Regions from separate parts of the Clostridium sp. JNZ X4-2 genome, predicted to be linked through region 2. Evidence: predicted binding sites of a transcription regulator. Region 2 holds the regulator's gene; the other holds the start of a gene.

Region 1 (9,120 bases), 1.0 Mb from region 2:
TTCCTCCATTAAAGAGTTTTATTTTTTTGCCACAATCCGGGCAAGTTATGTAACTCATATTTTCAATAACCCCTAAAACATCAATATTAATTGCCCTTGCCATATTTACAGCTTTTGAAACTATCATTGAAACTAGATCCTGAGGAACAGATACCATAACTATTCCATTTATAGGAATGGACTGCATAACTGTCAATGCAACGTCACTTGTTCCTGGAGGCATATCAATAACTAGATAATCAAGATCTTTCCAAAGTACATCTGTCCAAAATTGTTTAACTACACCTCCAAGCATAGGACCTCTCCAAATAACGGGATCGTTTTCATTTTCCATTAATAAATTTAAAGACATAACCTTTATACCTTCATCAGTTTCTACGGGATACATCAACTTTCCATCTGAATTGACTTTCTTATCTTTTAATCCAATAAGTTTTGGAACACTTGGTCCTGTTATGTCTGCATCCAAAACACCTGTACTATATCCAAGTTGTTTTAAGCGTTTTGCAATAAGAACAGAAATTGAGGATTTTCCCACCCCTCCTTTACCACTCATAACACCAATAATTTTTTTTACATTGTTTAAAGGATTGTTTTCAATCATACATTTTTGCTTATCCTTATCACATTCCCCATTTGACGGGCATGAATTACATTCTGACATAAAATCATCTCCTAAACTTATAATTGGCATTTGCCACTTATATAATATTCCTATTTATGATCATTGTCAAATGCCAATCATAATACTATATAGTATGTTTTTAAAATGCAATAGAATTTTTATTGGCAATAACATTTGTACCCATTACAGATGTCAACCATACAAATTCCCTTCTGATTATTTTTCTTACTTATTTCTTGTATCCTTTTTTTCAATATAATCATTTTAAATCAGAAAAATTTGTTTTTGAGTTTCCAGCAGTGTTTCCGCAGTGTTTAATTACCTTTTATTCATTCTTATCAGTGAGTTTCGCAATTACCTACTATTTATTACACCGGCATAAAAGCAACACTGTATAATTTTTTAATATGTTACAGTTACTCATTCTGTAATTATTTTATGAATTAATATTGGTTTCTTGACTTCACTATTGATAGAAATATTTCCGTAAATTTTAGTTTTTACATCCTCTACATCTTTACGATTTGAATATATTGTCACAAGAGCATCCCCTTCTTTTACCCTGTCCCCAATCTTTTTATGCATTACAAGGCCTGCAGCAAGATCAATTATATCTCCCTTTTCGGATCTTCCTGCACCTAGAAGCATGGCAGCCATACCAATTTCATCTGCCTCAATATCTGAAACCACACCGCTTTTTCCTGCAGGCACATCAATTTTATATTTTGCCTGTGGTAATCTCTCCGTATTATCCACAATTGATGAATCTCCCCCTTGATTTTTGAGAAATACTTTAAATTTATCCAGAGCCCTGCCGCTTTTTACTGCCTCTATAAGCTTTTTTCTTGCATCCTCCAGAGTACCTGCTTTTTCAGCCATCAGAACCATATGACTTCCAAGTGTCAAGACAAGCTCTGTCAGATCCTGGGGACCCTTCCCCTTTAACGTATCAATTGCTTCCTTTACCTCAAGTGCATTGCCTATGGCAAATCCCAGGGGCTGTGACATGTCCGAAATTATAGCAGCTGTATCCCTTCCTGTGCTTTTGCCTATCTTAACCATGGCACGAGCCAGTTTTTCCGCATCTTCCTCTGTCTTCATAAAGGCCCCTGCACCTGTTTTGACATCCAATACTATGGCATCGGCTCCTGCTGCAATCTTTTTGCTCATAATGGAGCTGGCAATCAGCGGCATTGAATTCACAGTTCCCGTTACATCACGAAGGGCATACAATTTCTTGTCTGCAGGAGTCAATTTACCTGTCTGGGCCATAATGGCAATTTTATCATGGTTCACTAGATTAATAAATTCATCTTTTGTAATTTCCACATGGAATCCGCTGACAGATTCCAATTTATCTATGGTTCCCCCAGTATGCCCCAAGCCCCGTCCGGACATTTTAGCCACAGGTATACCCAGTGATGCAACAAGAGGTGCCAGTACAAGTGTTGTGGTATCACCCACCCCTCCAGTGGAATGTTTATCCACCTTTATACCGTTGATTGGGGATAAATCTACAGTTTCTCCGGACTTCACCATTGCCATTGTAAGATCCGACATTTCACGATCATTCATATTTTGAAAATATATGGCCATTGCAAGAGCACTTGCCTGATAATCAGGGATGGTGCCCTCAGTGTAACCTTCCACAAAAAAGTTTATTTCTTCTGTGCTGAGTTCCACTCCGTCTCTTTTTTTTGAAATTATATCTACCATCCTCATCTTTATTACCCCTCATTTCAATCTGTTTAGAAAACTTTCCCCATGCTCCGGCATCTTCACCTTGAAATTATCTGCAACCGAAGCCCCTATATCGGAAAATGTTTTACGTATGCCCAAATCTTCTCCGGATTTAAATCTCTTTGAATAGGCAATTAGCGGGACAAATTCTCTTGTATGATCCGTTCCCCTGTAAGTCGGATCATTTCCGTGATCTGCTGTAATAATCAATAGATCATCTTCTCCCAGCTTCTCAAAAACTTCCGGTAATCTACTGTCGAATTGCTCCAGGGCATCACCATAGCCGATTGGATCCCTTCTATGCCCATAAGCAGAATCAAATTCAACCAGATTTGTAAAACTAATACCGTGAAATTCTTCATCCAGCAATAAACTGAATTTATCCATACCATCCATATTGGATTTTGTCCTTATTGCCTTTGTAACTCCCTGGCCGTCAAAAATATCCGAAATCTTCCCAATGGCAATACAATCCAGACCTGCCTTCTGCAGATAATTCATCACAGTTTCTCCAAAGGGTTTCAGAGCATAATCATGGCGGTTTGAAGTTCTTTTAAATTCTAATGATGTCTTACCCGTAAAAGGCCTTGCAATAATTCTTCCCAGTTTATAGGGCTCATCCCTTGTTATACTGCGGCAGTAACCACATATTCTATACAGCTCATCCAGAGGTATAACCTGTTCATGGGCGGCAATTTGAAGCACAGAATCTGCAGAAGTGTACACAATAAGTTCCCCTGTTTCAAGTTGTCTTTCTCCAAGTTCTTTTATAATTTCCGTTCCACTGGCAGGCTTATTTCCTATGATTTTTCTATGGGAAAAAGCTTGAATTTTTTCAATTAATTCTTGTGGAAAACCCTCCGGGAAAACACGAAATGGCTTATCAATATACAGGCCCATCATTTCCCAGTGTCCCGTCATAGTATCTTTTCCACGGGAAGCTTCCTGCATCTTTGCAAAATAAGCTTTTGGATGGACAGCTTTTTTTATTCCTTTGATTTTATAAATATTGGACAGCCCCAGTGCTGACATATTGGGCATATTGAGGCCATTTTTCTTCTCTGCAATATGTGCCAATGTATTAACTCCAGAATCACCAAATTCATTCGAATCCGGTGATTCCCCAATGCCCACGGAATCCATTACTACTATATGTATTCTTTTAAATGCTCTCATCTGAATACCTTCCTTCATAAGTATTATACAATTAACCTGATAATATCCGCTGAAATCATATTGCCAATACTATGATGATATTTTGCCCTTTCTTCCTCTATATGCTGTAATTTCCCCAAAACAGCTCTGGAAAAATACAGTTCCCATGTCACCTTTTCTGTGATCTCTTCAAATTCCAGACATAATGGAAGTTCCAGAACTTGTTCCAATACGATCCGCTCCGGCTTCAACCATTTTCAGGACTTCTTCTTCAGTATGAATACCACCGGCAGCCTTAACCCCCATGTCACTGCCCACTGTCTTGCGCATCAATTGGACATCTTCCTCCAGAGCTCCGGCCTTTGAAAAACCAGTAGAGGTCTTTACAAAATCCGCTCCGGCTCTTTGTGCTGCTTTACAGGCCCTTACTTTTTCCTCCTTAGTTAAAAGACAGGTTTCAATAATTACCTTTACCAGTGCTTTTCCCTTTACCGCTTCAACTACAGCTCTAATATCCTGTTCTACATAAGCATCATTCTTGTCTTTCAGTTCACCTATATTTATAACCATATCCACTTCTGAAGCTCCATTTTTAACTGCATCTGCTGCTTCAAATATCTTTGTCCCAGTTGTATTGGCTCCCAATGGAAATCCTATAACAGTACACACATTAACTCCGCTGTACTTCAATTTTTCACCTGCCAGCTTAACCCATGCGGGATTTATGCAGACAGATGCAAATTTATACTTTTTTGCTTCCTCTATTAACTGAAGTATCTGTTTCCTTGTTGTGTCCGGCTTTAAAGCAGTATGATCAATAATTTTAGCAATATCCATTACAAATCCCCCTATTTTTTCAAATCTTTTTTAGTAAAAGCTCCCGGCAAAATTTCATCTAAGGTTTTAACTATATATTCATTTTCATTTTTGGCCAGGATTATTTCTGTATCTTCTGATGCAAATTCTGATATCACCTGCCTGCAGATGCCGCAGGGATAAGTGTAGTCATTTTCCGCTCCCACTATGGCAATGGCTCTTATGCTACTGCCTCCTTCCGACACTGCTTTGAATATGGCAGTTCTTTCTGCACAATTGGTTGCACCATATGAAGCATTTTCTATATTACATCCCGGATATACTTTTCCATTTTCAGTTAGAACTGCTGCTCCCACCTTGAATCCGGAATAAGGGGCATAGGCATTTTTTCTTCCCTGAAAAGCTTTTGAAATAAGCATTCTATAATCCATCTCACCGCCTCCTAATTCATATGAATTCATTATACTATGAATTGTACATCTATAAAACAAATGAAGCCATTACATTTATACCAATATTAAAATCTCATACTATAATTACACATCTGTAGAACCCAATAATTATTCATTGAGAACTAAACTCCGTCATATACTTCCAGTAACGTTTGGGCATATTGGACATACGGCATTTAAGATTTCTCCTCTGCTTAATTTCCACAGTATTATAAAAAAGTGTCCATAATTTCCTATAATACTTCTCCTTTTCATCAGGCTGCGGCATTTGTAAATCATCAACAGGTATAATAGCAGGTTTATGAGTATTATACACAAGTGCCATATAATGAGTTTTATCGTAGATGAAAAAATATTCCCCGGGATATCTCTCACAAAAATGTTTCATAATAAGAGGGAGCACATAATTTTTAGGCTGGATTTGCGCTACAAGACTCTCTTTGAAAACAGAAAACCTAAGAAAACCCTTTATAAGGTGACTTTCTCTTTTTAAGTATTTTACAGCTTTAAAAAGCCTGCTTACTATATCATCCGCCAGCATCTCCATAACAGGTGATCCATAATAGTATCCCTTCCTCAGAAACAAAAATATATACATCTCTTTTTGGGGCATACAGGTCAAAAAAGCATATTTTATAAAATCCAGTGCTGAAACATCAATCTTTTTAGGTATGGATTCGATCACCCTGCTGGATTTCCGCAAATCCGTCTCAATTTCCCTTGTGGGAAAAAAGGTGGTTTGAAGCTGAAGAGGTGAAATAATGTCCCCGGGAATTTCCCCTTTGTAATAACTTTCAAAGACACAGCACATGAGCCCCTCAAAGCTTCCATCATATTTATAAATAATATCTGATTTTACGGACATTTATACCTCCTCTTTTCTATGCAAATACCAACTTATCAAGAAAGGACAACTGTTCATAGTCATACCTGGAATCAAAATTCCTATAATATCTGTCTGCAGCCACCTTGGACATGAGAGCTCTGAGTACGGCATCCCTGCTTATATTCAGGTTTTCAGCCGCCTTACCGCTGCAGACTACAAAATACTGGGCTCTCTTAAGCACAACACCCAGCTTTTTAAGGCTGTGAAAATTCAATGATAAATTACGGCGGGCAATTACAATTCTCTTTGCACTTCTCACACCAATACCAGGCACCCTCAATAAATCCCCATAAGACGCACAGTTCACATCTATGGGAAAGAATTCCCTGTGGTTCAATGCCCAATTACATTTTGGATCTATATAGGGATTAAATCTCTGGTGGTTCACATCCAGAATTTCTCCTGCCTTAAACCCATAATACCTCATAAGCCAGTCTGCCTGGTAAAGCCGATGTTCCCTTAAAAGTAAAGGCTCCCTATTTACCTGGGGCAGCAGGGAGTTTCGGGAAACCGGGACATAAGCAGAAAAGAAAACTCTTTTCAGCCTGTAATTTCTGTAAAGACCTTCAGTCAAATTCAAAATCTGAAAATCCGTGTCTCCCGTTGCCCCCACAATCATCTGGGTACTTTGACCTGCAGGCACAAATTTAGGTGTACTTCTGTATTTCACCAGATCCGTGGAATTTTCCTGTATACGGTGTTTGATATATGCCATGGGTTTTAAAATAGAATGTTTTGACTTATCCGGTGCCAGAAGCCTCAGACTGTTCTGTGAAGGCAGTTCGATGTTCACACTCATTCTGTCTGCCAGCATGCCGAGGTGATCAATAAGCATACTGTCTGCTCCAGGAATGGCCTTTGCATGAATATATCCTGAAAATTTATATTCCTGCCTTAAAATTTGCAGTACCTCAATCATCTGTTCACAGGTGTAATCTGGACTTTTCATCACACCAGAGCTTAAAAAAAGGCCTTCAATATAATTGCGCCTATAAAAATTCATGGTCAGTTCCGCCAGCTCACGGGGTGTAAAAGAAGCTCTCTGCACATCGTTTGAATGCCTGTTTACACAGTATTTACAATCATAATCACAGACATTTGTCATTAAAACCTTTAATAGGGAAATACATCTTCCGTCTGCTGAAAAACTATGGCATATGCCACAAGCTTCAGAGCTTCCAATGCCGCCAGGCCCAGCCTTTCTGTTCACCCCGCTTGAGGTACATGCCACATCATATTTTGCCGCATCAGTGAGAATTTTAAGTTTATCAAATACATCCATAAAACCATCCCCTTACTGTACTTTATATCATTATAGAACATACGTTCTAGTAAAGTAAAATGGCATATGTGCCAAAATTTGAGGTATTTTTAAGTTAAAAGCCGATTACTAAAAATAATTCCATAAAACACACCTATTCGCTGCTTAGTAAAAACTAATTCTTACAGTATCGGCCAAGCAAGGGAGACTGTACCCCTTAGCTGGAAATATATTTATTTTATGATAGAAATATATTTAATATTCGTATTTATTTAACGAAAGGCTTTTTAGGAGGTAGATAAAGTGAAGGTAGATGAAAATAATTTTATTGATGAATTAAAATGTAAAAATCAGGAGGCGTTAAATTATATTTATTCTAAATATTTAAATTTAGTTTATAAGATTGTACTTGATACTTTAAGCGGTACTGCTGCCAGAGAAGATGTGGAAGAATGTGTAAGTGACATTTTTATAGGAATCTGGAAAAATATATCCAAATATGATTCTAATATTACATCATTTAATAGATGGCTCATAGCAGTATCTAAATATAAGGCCATTGATTATTTAAGAAAATTTAGTAAATATGAACAAACCATAGAATTAGGAAAAGACATAAATACAAGAGAATGCAGCATAGAGGATAAGATAATTCGAGATGATGAAATGACTGCTTTTTATAAAATCATAATGAATATGAATGAAATGGATAGAGATATATTTATTAAACGTTATATCTTAAATGAAAATATAGTTGATATTGCCAAACATCTAGATATGCCTAGAAGTTCTATTGACAATAGATTATCCAGAGGTAGAAAAGCACTAAAAAATAAATGGCAAAAAATCGTAGGGAGGTAATTAAATTGAGTAAAACAAATAAATATGACAATGACATTATCTATAGCCTTTTAAACTATGCAGAAGTAGAAGATTATAATATCGGGAATTTTAAATTAGATAAAACCACTTCCAAACGAATTAGAAATAATATTAATAAAAAATTAAACATACGTAAAATAAAAAGCAAATATATTGCAGCAGCAATTTTATTAATAAGTTTAGTTTCTTTCAGTATAGCAAAGCCAACATTTGCATCCAATATACACAACTCAATAATCCAAACCATAGAAGTATTCAGGGGGGATTATGCCGATTATGAAAAGTATGCCAGCAACATTAACTTATCTTCTTATGACAGAGGTATTAAATTTGTAATCAATCAAATAGTAAGTGATAATAATGAAATATGGATTTCATATTCCATTATTAGTGATAAAAAATTTGAAGAAGTACTAAAAAATCAAAATACAACTTCTATCATGAGTTTTATGGAATTTGATATCAATGGTAAAAAAATTGGAAGCGATGGAGGACAAGGCAGGTTTATTAATGACAAAAGATATGATGGTGTTTTAGAAATAAATACAATGAGAGAAAATATTAAAAACATATTTTATTTAAGTATGGATGTTAAATCTATAGATAAATTAGAAGGCAACTGGAAGTTTAATCTTAAGGTTAACAAAAAGGATATTCAGAAAGAAACTAAAATTTATAATATAAACAAAAGCATAAGTCTTGGAAAGGACAAAATATTTATTAAAAAAATAAGTACCTCTCCCATATCCACATCTATACAAATCAATGGTTCCATTGAAAAATACCAATACTTCCTATTAGATGATAAGGGAAATGAAATAAAAGCCAGAGGAGCTTCCTCTAGCAGCACTGATGGAGAAATACATTTTAACAACTTAATAAACAGTAATACAAAATATTTAACATTTATACCCTTTCAACACAATGATAACTACAAGATGAATCCAATAACATATGATATATCCAAGCTGCCACTTGAATTATCCCAGGGAAGCTTAGGAAAACTGGTAGTTACTAATATGACATGGGACAAGGATACACTTAAAATTTCTTACACTGTCCATGGAAAAATTCCTGTAACTCAAGCTGGTGGACTATTACTATTTGATGAAAACGGAAAATTCATAGAACCTGAAAATAGATTTGGCACTCAGAAAAGCATCTCCAATCAACATGATTTCGAAATGTATTTCAAAGGACTTTCCGAGAATAAAAAATATAAAATAGGTACTGCCCCTTTAGATGATTTTTATAAAATAAATGATAAATTAAAATTTACTGTTGAATTAAAATAGAAGCAATG
Region 2 (9,120 bases):
TATTTCTATGCAGAAATAGTTTTATTCCACTTTTCACACCTACCACCAAAAAAACCTATAATTTTTTTACTGCCGAGTATTTTTATAACTTCACATCTGTTAGGGCATCCCGTACATTCAAAACTTTTGGATATAAAGTTTGTATTTATCAGATCAAATCCCTTGAACCTGGTAAAAGTATTGCCTTTTTCCAAACTTTCCTTTGCCAGAATAGCTGCACCTATAGCTCCCATTACTTTGAAATTTTTAGGTACTACTATTTCTTCACCCAATACTTCCTCAAAAGCATTTTTTATTCCTATATTGGCTGCAACCCCACCTTGAAAAAATATTTCTGACTGTATGTCTTTTCCTTTAGCTACATTATTTAAATAATTTCTGACTAGGGCATTGCACAATCCTTTTATTATATCTGGATTACTGCAGCCCAACTGCTGCTTGTGTATCATGTCCGATTCGGCAAATACAGCACATCTTCCGGCTATTCTGGCAGGGCAGGTGGATTTTAAGGCATAATTTCCAAATTCATTTATGGGAATATCCAGCCTTGATGCCTGTCTGTCAAGAAAGGAACCAGTTCCTGCTGCACATACCGTATTCATTGCAAAATCTATTACAATACCATTTTGCAACAGTATTATTTTGGAATCCTGACCTCCTATTTCTATTATGGTTCTTACATTTGGATCCAGATGTAAGGAAGCAACGGCATGGGAAGTTATTTCATTTTTAACTACATCGGCACCTATAATTGAGGCGGCGATTTGTCTGCCGCTCCCTGTAGTCCCCACTGCTGATATATCTTTATCCTCATATTTGTTTTTTAAAAATTTAAATCCCTCTTGAATTGCATTTATAGGTCTTCCTTTTGTCCTTAAATATAAGGAATCAAGGACATTTATTTTTTCATCTACTACTACAATATCTGTACTGACGGAACCTACATCAACTCCCATATAATACATTGTTTTTTCTCCTTTCAAGTAAATCTAGGAAAGCTTCTATTCTGGTTATATATCCTGCTTCACCGGTCATTTCATCTACTATCAGGGTAAGTATAGGAAAGTTTTTGTCTTTTGCTATAGTGGGAAGTATGGATTTTGATACGATTTCCGGCATGCATCCTACGGGAAAAATCTGAATTGCACCATCAAATCCCTTTTCACTTGCCAGAACAGCCTCTCCTATACATTCTCTGGCATGACCGCCTACATAAAAGGGAAGATATTTTTTGGAAGCTCTCCTTATATTGATAGAATTTAATTTAAATGGTGACAGAGCCATATCTTTAACCCACCAGCTAGGAGTTATATATCTAACTGTGGATACGCCATAATTCATGAGTTTCTCTTCTATAAATAAATTTGAGAAAGGCTCTATTATAGTATATATTTCACCTATTATGGCAATCCTTAGAGGTTTTTTATGCTTGAGAATAGGAACTTCATCTAATTTTTTCATGTGACTTTTTAATGCACATATCATCTCTTCCGGCGAGGTGGTTTCAAGGGCTCTTTTTCTGCACCTATTTAAAATATCTCTGCATTGACCTTTTTGCAGTTCATAACCGGAGAGAATTTTAGCTTTTTTTTCAATATCATCCATCAGGTTTATTACTTTAAGGCCAGAAGCGGCTATTTTTAATTTTTCCACAGTATTTTTCTTACTCCCTGAAGCTATGATATTTATTCTTCTAAAAAGTTCTTTTAAACCTATATCCTTTGGATAATCCAGCACTATAAAATTCAAGTTGTATCCCAATTTTTTTAAAAGATTCATCTGAAGTTCACAATATTCACCAAACCTGCAGGGACCACAGCTCCCAACTATTAAGATTGTATCTGCACCATTTTTTATGCTTTGGATATAGTTTCCTATCATTATTTTAAAGGGGAGACACATTTCTTCAGGAGAATATTGTGAACCTATTTCCAATGCATCCTTATTGCTTGAAGGTGGAATTACATAATCAATTCCAAGTCCATCAAATATGGCTTTTGCAGCAAGAAAAGTATTTCCAAGATGGGGAAAAGTTATTTTCATGAGTTGAGACACTTCCTTTCCAGCATATCGTGAAAAGCTTCAATTCTAGTATTGAAGCCTGCTTCCCCGGTTTGTTCATCTATTTTTAATATGAGAAGAGGAAAATTGTTCAATTTGTTTTTTATAAGTTCTATTACTACAGAGTCTATACCACAGGCAAAGGAGGATATATAAATTATTCCATCCACCTTCTTGTTTTTGGATAGATAAGTCGAAAAGCCGTAAGAATTTTTAGCAAAAGTCCAAAATGGTTTTTTAAACAGTTCTGCAGCTTCTGCATCTATTATATTCTCATCTATATTTTCTTCAGTGAGTATGCCAATTCCAAGTTCATTTAGTTTTTTTACTATATTCATATTTGTAAAACTGTCATTTAAGTTGTACGGATGACCCGCCAAGGCTACTTTTAATGGAAAATTTGAATTATCCGAAGGTGCTTTGTAATTATATTGTGCTCCTAAAGCCTTTTTATAAGCTTTTCTGATTTTAAAAATATTCTTGGTACATATTAAGCCTGCATTTAATACCCAGCTTCTGAATTTCTTTTTAGAAAAGGCATATATTGGATAAGTCAGTGCAGGAGGCATATCTGGAATATCATTTAATACCATTTCCGGAAGGCCGCAAAATTTAGGACAAATAAACTCTCTTTTCTCCAGCTGCATTATCCTGGGAATAAGTATTACGTCGCATTTATCTTTTATAGCAGTTATATGTCCGTGGAATACTTTTATAGGAAGGCAGGCTTCATCTACACAGTTCTTTACTCCTGCATCCAGTATGTATTTATTCGTATCAGGTGAAGTTACTATTTCCGCACCCAGTTCTTCAAAGAAAGTTTCAACAAAAGGGTGGTATTTACAGTACAACAATCCTTTGGGAATACCTATTTTCATATATAAACAGCTGCTCATAATACATAGTAAAAATTATGGTAGGGCAGCAAACCTCCAGTCTTTTTAAATTATTAGAAAACGTAAACTATATACACCTGTATATTTTATCTTAATTTCTAGAATTTATACAATTTTAGAAATTATTTTTTTCTTTATTTATATAATAATTATTATGTAAATAAAGAAATGTAAACATATTTTTTTAATTCTATTAGAAAAAATAGTTTTAAAAAAATATAATCCTAGTTTTTATACATCAATATATTTTTTATTTTCTTATTCTACAAATAAATCCATTCTTTTTAAATTGAAAATGCAGGATTTGTTCTGGAACCTACATTTATAAATGTAGTGTGAATTTTAAAATTTAAAATAAGCTGATTGTAACCTGATTTTATATAATGGGAATTTATAATTTTTTCATAAGAAAAATGGAGAATAAGTGAGAAAAATGAATTCACAGAGTTATCACCATATTGTGGAAATATTTTAATTTTATAAATATCCACCTTATTTCCACAATATGTTAATAACTGTATTTAAATACAATATGAATTATATCAAAATCAAAAATTTATTTTTGATTTTTGATAGTTCTGCAACACAGATGATAATGTTATCAACTGAAATCAAAATGAAATTTGCAGGACATATTTTTACAAATTAGTTCAATATATACATGTAATAAACTTTAGCGTATATTATGTAGAAAATTTGTTCTAAAATTTATTATGAAAAATTAATGATTATATATAAAAAGAAGGATTTTGCGGTATCCATATAGAATACTTAACTTCGCTAAATGATTATTTAGCGAAGTTAAGTATATTTTTTGAAAGGGGAGTTATTATTATGAAGTATAATTTAAAACATATCTATAACCCGGCACTGCCAAAGTGCTTAAACGATTTTTTAAATTACCTTGGAACCATCAGGGGAAAATCAAAAAATACTTTAAGTGGCTACAAGGTGGATTTGACCATGTTTTTTAGATTTTTAAAACTTTATAAGGGATTAATTGAAGAAAACTATGAATTCAAAAAAATAAACATAAGTGATATAGATGAAAATTTTATAAAACAAATAAATTTAAGTGATCTGTTTGCTTTTATATCCTTTGCTGAAAATTATAGAAATAACGGAAGCTATACCAGAGCCAGAAAAGTGGCTTCGTTAAAGTCTTTTTTTAAATACCTCAATAATAAAGCTAAAATAATAAATGAAAATCCGGCCATGGAATTGGAATCACCTAAAATAAGCAAGAGAAATCCTATTTATTTGAGTCTGGCGGAAAGCAAGGTCTTGTTAAAAGCTGTAGATGGAAAATTCAAAGAAAGAGATTACTGCATTATAACCTTTTTTTTAAACTGTGGTATGAGGCTTTCTGAATTGTGCAGTATAAATATATCAAATATTAAAGATGATACATTAACTGTAGTTGGAAAAGGCAATAAAGAGCGAACTATATATTTAAACAGAGCCTGCATTAAGGCTCTGAGAAATTACATGGATGAAAGAAACAGTCATTATAATAAGATAAAGGATAAGGATGCCCTTTTCATAAGCAGAAATTACACTAGAATAAATAAAAGAACTGTGGAATTGATGCTGAAAAAGTATTTGAAAAATGCCGGGCTGGACAGTGAAAAATATACGCCTCATAAGCTCAGGCATACTGCAGCTACTCTTATGTATAAATATGGAAATGTAGATATTAGAAGTCTTCAAAAAATACTTGGCCATGAAAATGTATCTACTACTCAAATCTATACCCATGTGGATGATGAAAAACTTAGAGAAGCAGTAAAGTCAAACCCTTTAAGTGAAGAAGAGGAATAATGGCATTTCAATGAAAAAATCAAAGGCTGGGATTTTTTCTCCAGCCTTTGATTTGATATTATATTTATTTTTGGTCTTTTTTCTGAATCCTTATAAGACCGGGATATTCTTCATATGCCATTTTTTTAAAATTATTTTCATTCTCCAAGATTTCTTTCAAACCATCTATATCATTTATAAATTCAACAGGGTCATCATCATTTCCTTCTTCACTATTCTCATTGTCATCTTCTTTGATAATATGATAATGAGAATCAATTGAATCATATTGGCTTTCTTCTTCATATTTCCTGGCTTCATTTTCATCATCTATAATATCATCAACTTTTACAGCCTTCATATCATAACCTTCCATTTCCAGACATTTACCGCAATTGTCGCATTTTTTACCCGGATTTAAGTCACATAAGTCACACTGGCCGCAGTCATCACACACTTTGTTTTTGTCAAATATACAATAATTATTTTTCATAATATTCTCCTTCTTATTATATAATAAATAGTATAGAACATAAGTTTGATATTTGTCAACTTTTATGATATAATTCAAATAAATAAATTATAGGAGTGTTTTTTATGAGAGATTACGGTAACAATAGACAACTTCAGATATATGAGTTTATAAAGTCTCAAATTAAAAAAAAGGGTTATCCGCCATCCGTTAGAGAAATATGTGCGGCTGTTGGATTGAGGTCTACTTCTACTGTTCACAATCATCTGGAGAAACTGGAAAAACGAGGGCTTATAAAAAGGGACGGCATTAAATCCAGAACTATAGAAATCATAGAAAAATCAACCCCGCAAAAAGAGATGATTGACATTCCCATCATAGGTGATATAGCTGCAGGCATGCCTATTTTGGCAGCTGAAAATGTGGAGGATTTTTTCCCTATACCCGTGGATTTCATTAAAAATGATAGAAAATTATTTATATTGAGAGTAAAGGGAGAAAGCATGATAGATGCAGGCATATTGGACGGAGATTTTTCCATACTGGAGCAGACCAATTTTGCTGAAAATGGAGACATAGTTGCAGCTTTAATCGGAAATGAAGCTACTTTAAAAAGATTTTTCAAACAAGAAAATAATATAAGGCTGCAGCCGGAAAACAAGAATATGCCCCCTATTATAGTGGATGACTGTAAGATTATAGGCAGATTAGTAGGTGTATATAGAAAATATTAAATAAAAGTTCAAAGTCCAAATATCAAAGCACAGATTAGGTGGATTTTCAGCAAAAGCCGAAAATCCTCATTAATTGTTAGTTATTTGAACTTTGTTCTTTATTCTTTAATTTTAGTATGAATTACAATATACTGGATAAAGCTATTAGTATGCCCACTTTGGCATGATCGAAAGTGAGTCCTCCTTGAAGATATCCGATATAAGGTTCTCTTATAGGGGCATCTGCGGATAACTCTATGGAAGATCCTTGTACAAAAGCACCGGCAGCCATTATAACTTGATCTGAATATCCCGGCATATCCCAGGGCTCACACTGGGCAAATGAATCTATAGGTGATCCTCTTTGGATGGAACTGCAGAAATTTATCAATTTTGATTTATCATTGAATTTAATTGCCTGTATTATATCACTTCTTTTATCATTATATTTGGGGAGAACCTCAAATCCTGCCAGTTCCATGATTCTGGCACAAAAAATAGCGCCTTTTACTGCCTCTACAGAAATGTGAGGGGCTAAAAATAGTCCTTGGTATAAAAGTCTCATGACTCCGAAAGTGGAGCCGCATTCCCCTCCTATTCCAGGAACAGTGAGTCTGTAGGAAGCCTGGGTGACGTAATCTTTTTTGCCTACTATATATCCTCCTGTAGGAGCTATGCCGCCGCCTATGTTTTTTATAAGCGAACCTGCTGCCAAATCCGCACCTACATCTGTAGGCTCCAATGTATCTATAAATTCTCCGTAACAATTATCTACAAAACATATTACATTTGGGTTTATCTGTTTTACAAAATCAATTATACTTTTGATTTCAGATATTAAAAGAGATTTTCTCCAGCCGTATCCGGTGGATCTCTGTATATGAACCAATTTTATCTTGCTGTTTTTTTTCAGGTGCTCCTCTATGTTCTTAAAGTCTATTTTATTATCTTCAGTTAAATTTACCTGCTCATAATTTATACCATATTCCTTGAGAGAACCCAGTTTTTTATCCGTGTCTATTCCTATTAGACTGTGCAGGGTATCATAGGGAGTACCACATACGGAAAGCATTGTATCTCCAGGACGTAAGTTGCCAAAAATTGCACAACAAAGGGCGTGGGTACCATTTACAAAATGAGGCCTTACAAGTGCACTTTCCGAATTGAATATTCTGGCATATACCCTATCCAGAGAATCTCTTCCTATATCACCATATCCATATCCGGAAGAATTGGTAAAATGAGATTCGCTTATTTTTTCCTGCTGAAGGGCATCTAAAACTTTTATCTGGTTATATTCCCTTATTTCATCATAATATTCAAATTGATCTTTCACATCATTCAGGGTCTTTTCGTATAAGTCTATTATTTTTTTATCTATTTTATATCTGCTTTTAAGTTTTTCTTTAGTTATTTCCAGCAATATTTTTACCTCCTTAAATATGGTTAAAATAACACATAGAAAGGGAATAGGCAGTACCTATTCCTCTCTATAGTTTATAATAACCATATGCCTTGATGTTTTTTAGTTATTCTTTATCATCTGTTTCAATTGGTGTATTAAATAAGATTGATTTTATGGGTGTAATAGTGGAAATTGCATGTTTATATACCATCATCTGTTTGCCAGCACAATCTAATATAACTGTAAAATTATCAAATCCCTTTACTGTTCCTCTAATTTGAAATCCATTGGTCAGATATATGGTAACTGAAATTTTGTTTTTTCTTGCACCGTTTAAAAAAATATCCTGTAAATTATTAGCTGGTTTACTCATAGTTCTCACCCTCCGTAATTTTATTATATAATTATATAAATATCACAAAAATCCTTTAGTATATAGCAGAAAAAAGAATTTAATGATATTAAATCTGGCTTTAATAAAAACATATTGATATATTAAATTTAAAACTATTGTGCAGTTTTAAATACATTTATTATATGATGAGCTATTTCTTCATAACAATTGAAATTGTCCTCATTTATCCATATGACTCTTTTGTCTTTTCTAAACCAGGTCAATTGCCTTTTGGCATAATTTCTGCTTCCCTTTTTCACTAAATATATGGCTTCATCCAAAGATATCTTATTTTCTAAATAACTCAGTATCTCCTTATATCCTATACCCTTCATGGATTGCATATTACTGGTATAACCCATTGATTTCAATTTGTCAACTTCATTTATAAGCCCTTTTTCCAGCATTATATCTACCCTATTGTTTATTCTCTGGTATAACTTGGCACGATCCATAGTTAATACAAAATAATATATTCTATAAGGTATTTGATACAAGTTATTTTGGTGATTAAATTCACTTATGGTTTTTCCCGTAAGTTTATAAACTTCTAAAGCTCTGATAACTCTCTTTAAATCATTGGGATAAAGTTTTTCATAGGAAGACATATCCACTTCCTTTAAAAGAGAATGTACATATTCTTTCCCCTTTTCACTGGCCAGTTTTTGAAGATGTTCCCTATAGTTTCTATCTACCTGTGCATCTGTAAAATTATAGTTGAAAATAAGTGAATTAATATAAAGTCCTGTACCGCCTACTACCATTGGGAGCCTATTTTTCTTGTATATTTCATCTATGGCTTTTACAGCCAGTTTTTTGTATTTCGATGCATTAAAACTTATATTTGGTTGGATAATATCTATTAAATGATGTGGTACTCCCTGCATTTCCTCTTTTGTAATTTTAGCAGAACCTATATTCATATATTTGTATATTTGCATGGAGTCTGCAGATATTATCTCACCATGTAATTCTTTAGCAATTTTAATGGAGATATCACTTTTCCCCACTGCAGTAGGCCCTGCCAGTATAAATAAATTTTGCATATTTTTCTCCTCACTGTATTCGCTTGAATTTTTTCTCCAGATCATTTAAAGTGAATTTTATTATAACAGGCCTTCCATGAGGGCAGGTAAAAGGATCTTCTATAAACCTTAATTCCTCAAGTAAATGATTCATCTCCATTTGTGACAAATGATCCTTTGCTTTAATAGCAGCTTTACAAGCGAGAGTTGCTATGGAAAGATATTTTACTTCAAAAGTATCTCCAGAGCCCATATTTTTCAAATTGTCAAGCATATCCGTAAATAAACTTTTAATATCCGGTTTTCCAAGTATCATAGGTACTTCCCTTATACTTATGGCCGTATCGCCAAATA

What was found. Region 2 encodes LexA, which represses DNA repair genes until DNA is damaged. Its sites were predicted from a motif close to CNAACANNTGTTNG; they were not measured.
Region 1: ACYUJ6_RS03250 (putative DNA modification/repair radical SAM protein) is a predicted target of LexA. The motif match lies at 6,991-7,004, and genes of this name have one in related genera.

What each region holds. Positions count from the first base shown of each region.
Region 1 covers NZ_CM142685.1:691,898-701,017, reverse strand. The annotation lists gene ACYUJ6_RS03285 (Mrp/NBP35 family ATP-binding protein) at 1-664, opposite strand, end outside; gene ACYUJ6_RS03280 (pyrimidine-nucleoside phosphorylase) at 1,046-2,347, opposite strand; gene deoB (phosphopentomutase) at 2,360-3,541, opposite strand; gene ACYUJ6_RS03270 (hypothetical protein) at 3,565-3,750, opposite strand; gene deoC (deoxyribose-phosphate aldolase) at 3,710-4,357, opposite strand; gene ACYUJ6_RS03260 (cytidine deaminase) at 4,369-4,767, opposite strand; gene ACYUJ6_RS03255 (TIGR03915 family putative DNA repair protein) at 4,901-5,653, opposite strand; gene ACYUJ6_RS03250 (putative DNA modification/repair radical SAM protein) at 5,670-6,956, opposite strand; gene ACYUJ6_RS03245 (sigma-70 family RNA polymerase sigma factor) at 7,239-7,796, shown strand; gene ACYUJ6_RS03240 (DUF4179 domain-containing protein) at 7,802-9,112, shown strand.
Region 2 covers NZ_CM142685.1:1,729,202-1,738,321, forward strand. The annotation lists gene ACYUJ6_RS08370 (acyl-CoA dehydratase activase) at 6-965, opposite strand; gene ACYUJ6_RS08375 (2-hydroxyglutaryl-CoA dehydratase) at 946-2,043, opposite strand; gene ACYUJ6_RS08380 (acyl-CoA dehydratase activase-related protein) at 2,040-2,939, opposite strand; gene ACYUJ6_RS08385 (tyrosine recombinase XerC) at 3,792-4,778, shown strand; gene ACYUJ6_RS08390 (hypothetical protein) at 4,843-5,250, opposite strand; gene lexA (transcriptional repressor LexA) at 5,355-5,963, shown strand; gene ACYUJ6_RS08400 (methionine gamma-lyase family protein) at 6,085-7,365, opposite strand; gene hfq (RNA chaperone Hfq) at 7,472-7,720, opposite strand; gene miaA (tRNA (adenosine(37)-N6)-dimethylallyltransferase MiaA) at 7,855-8,787, opposite strand; gene mutL (DNA mismatch repair endonuclease MutL) at 8,798-9,120, opposite strand, start outside.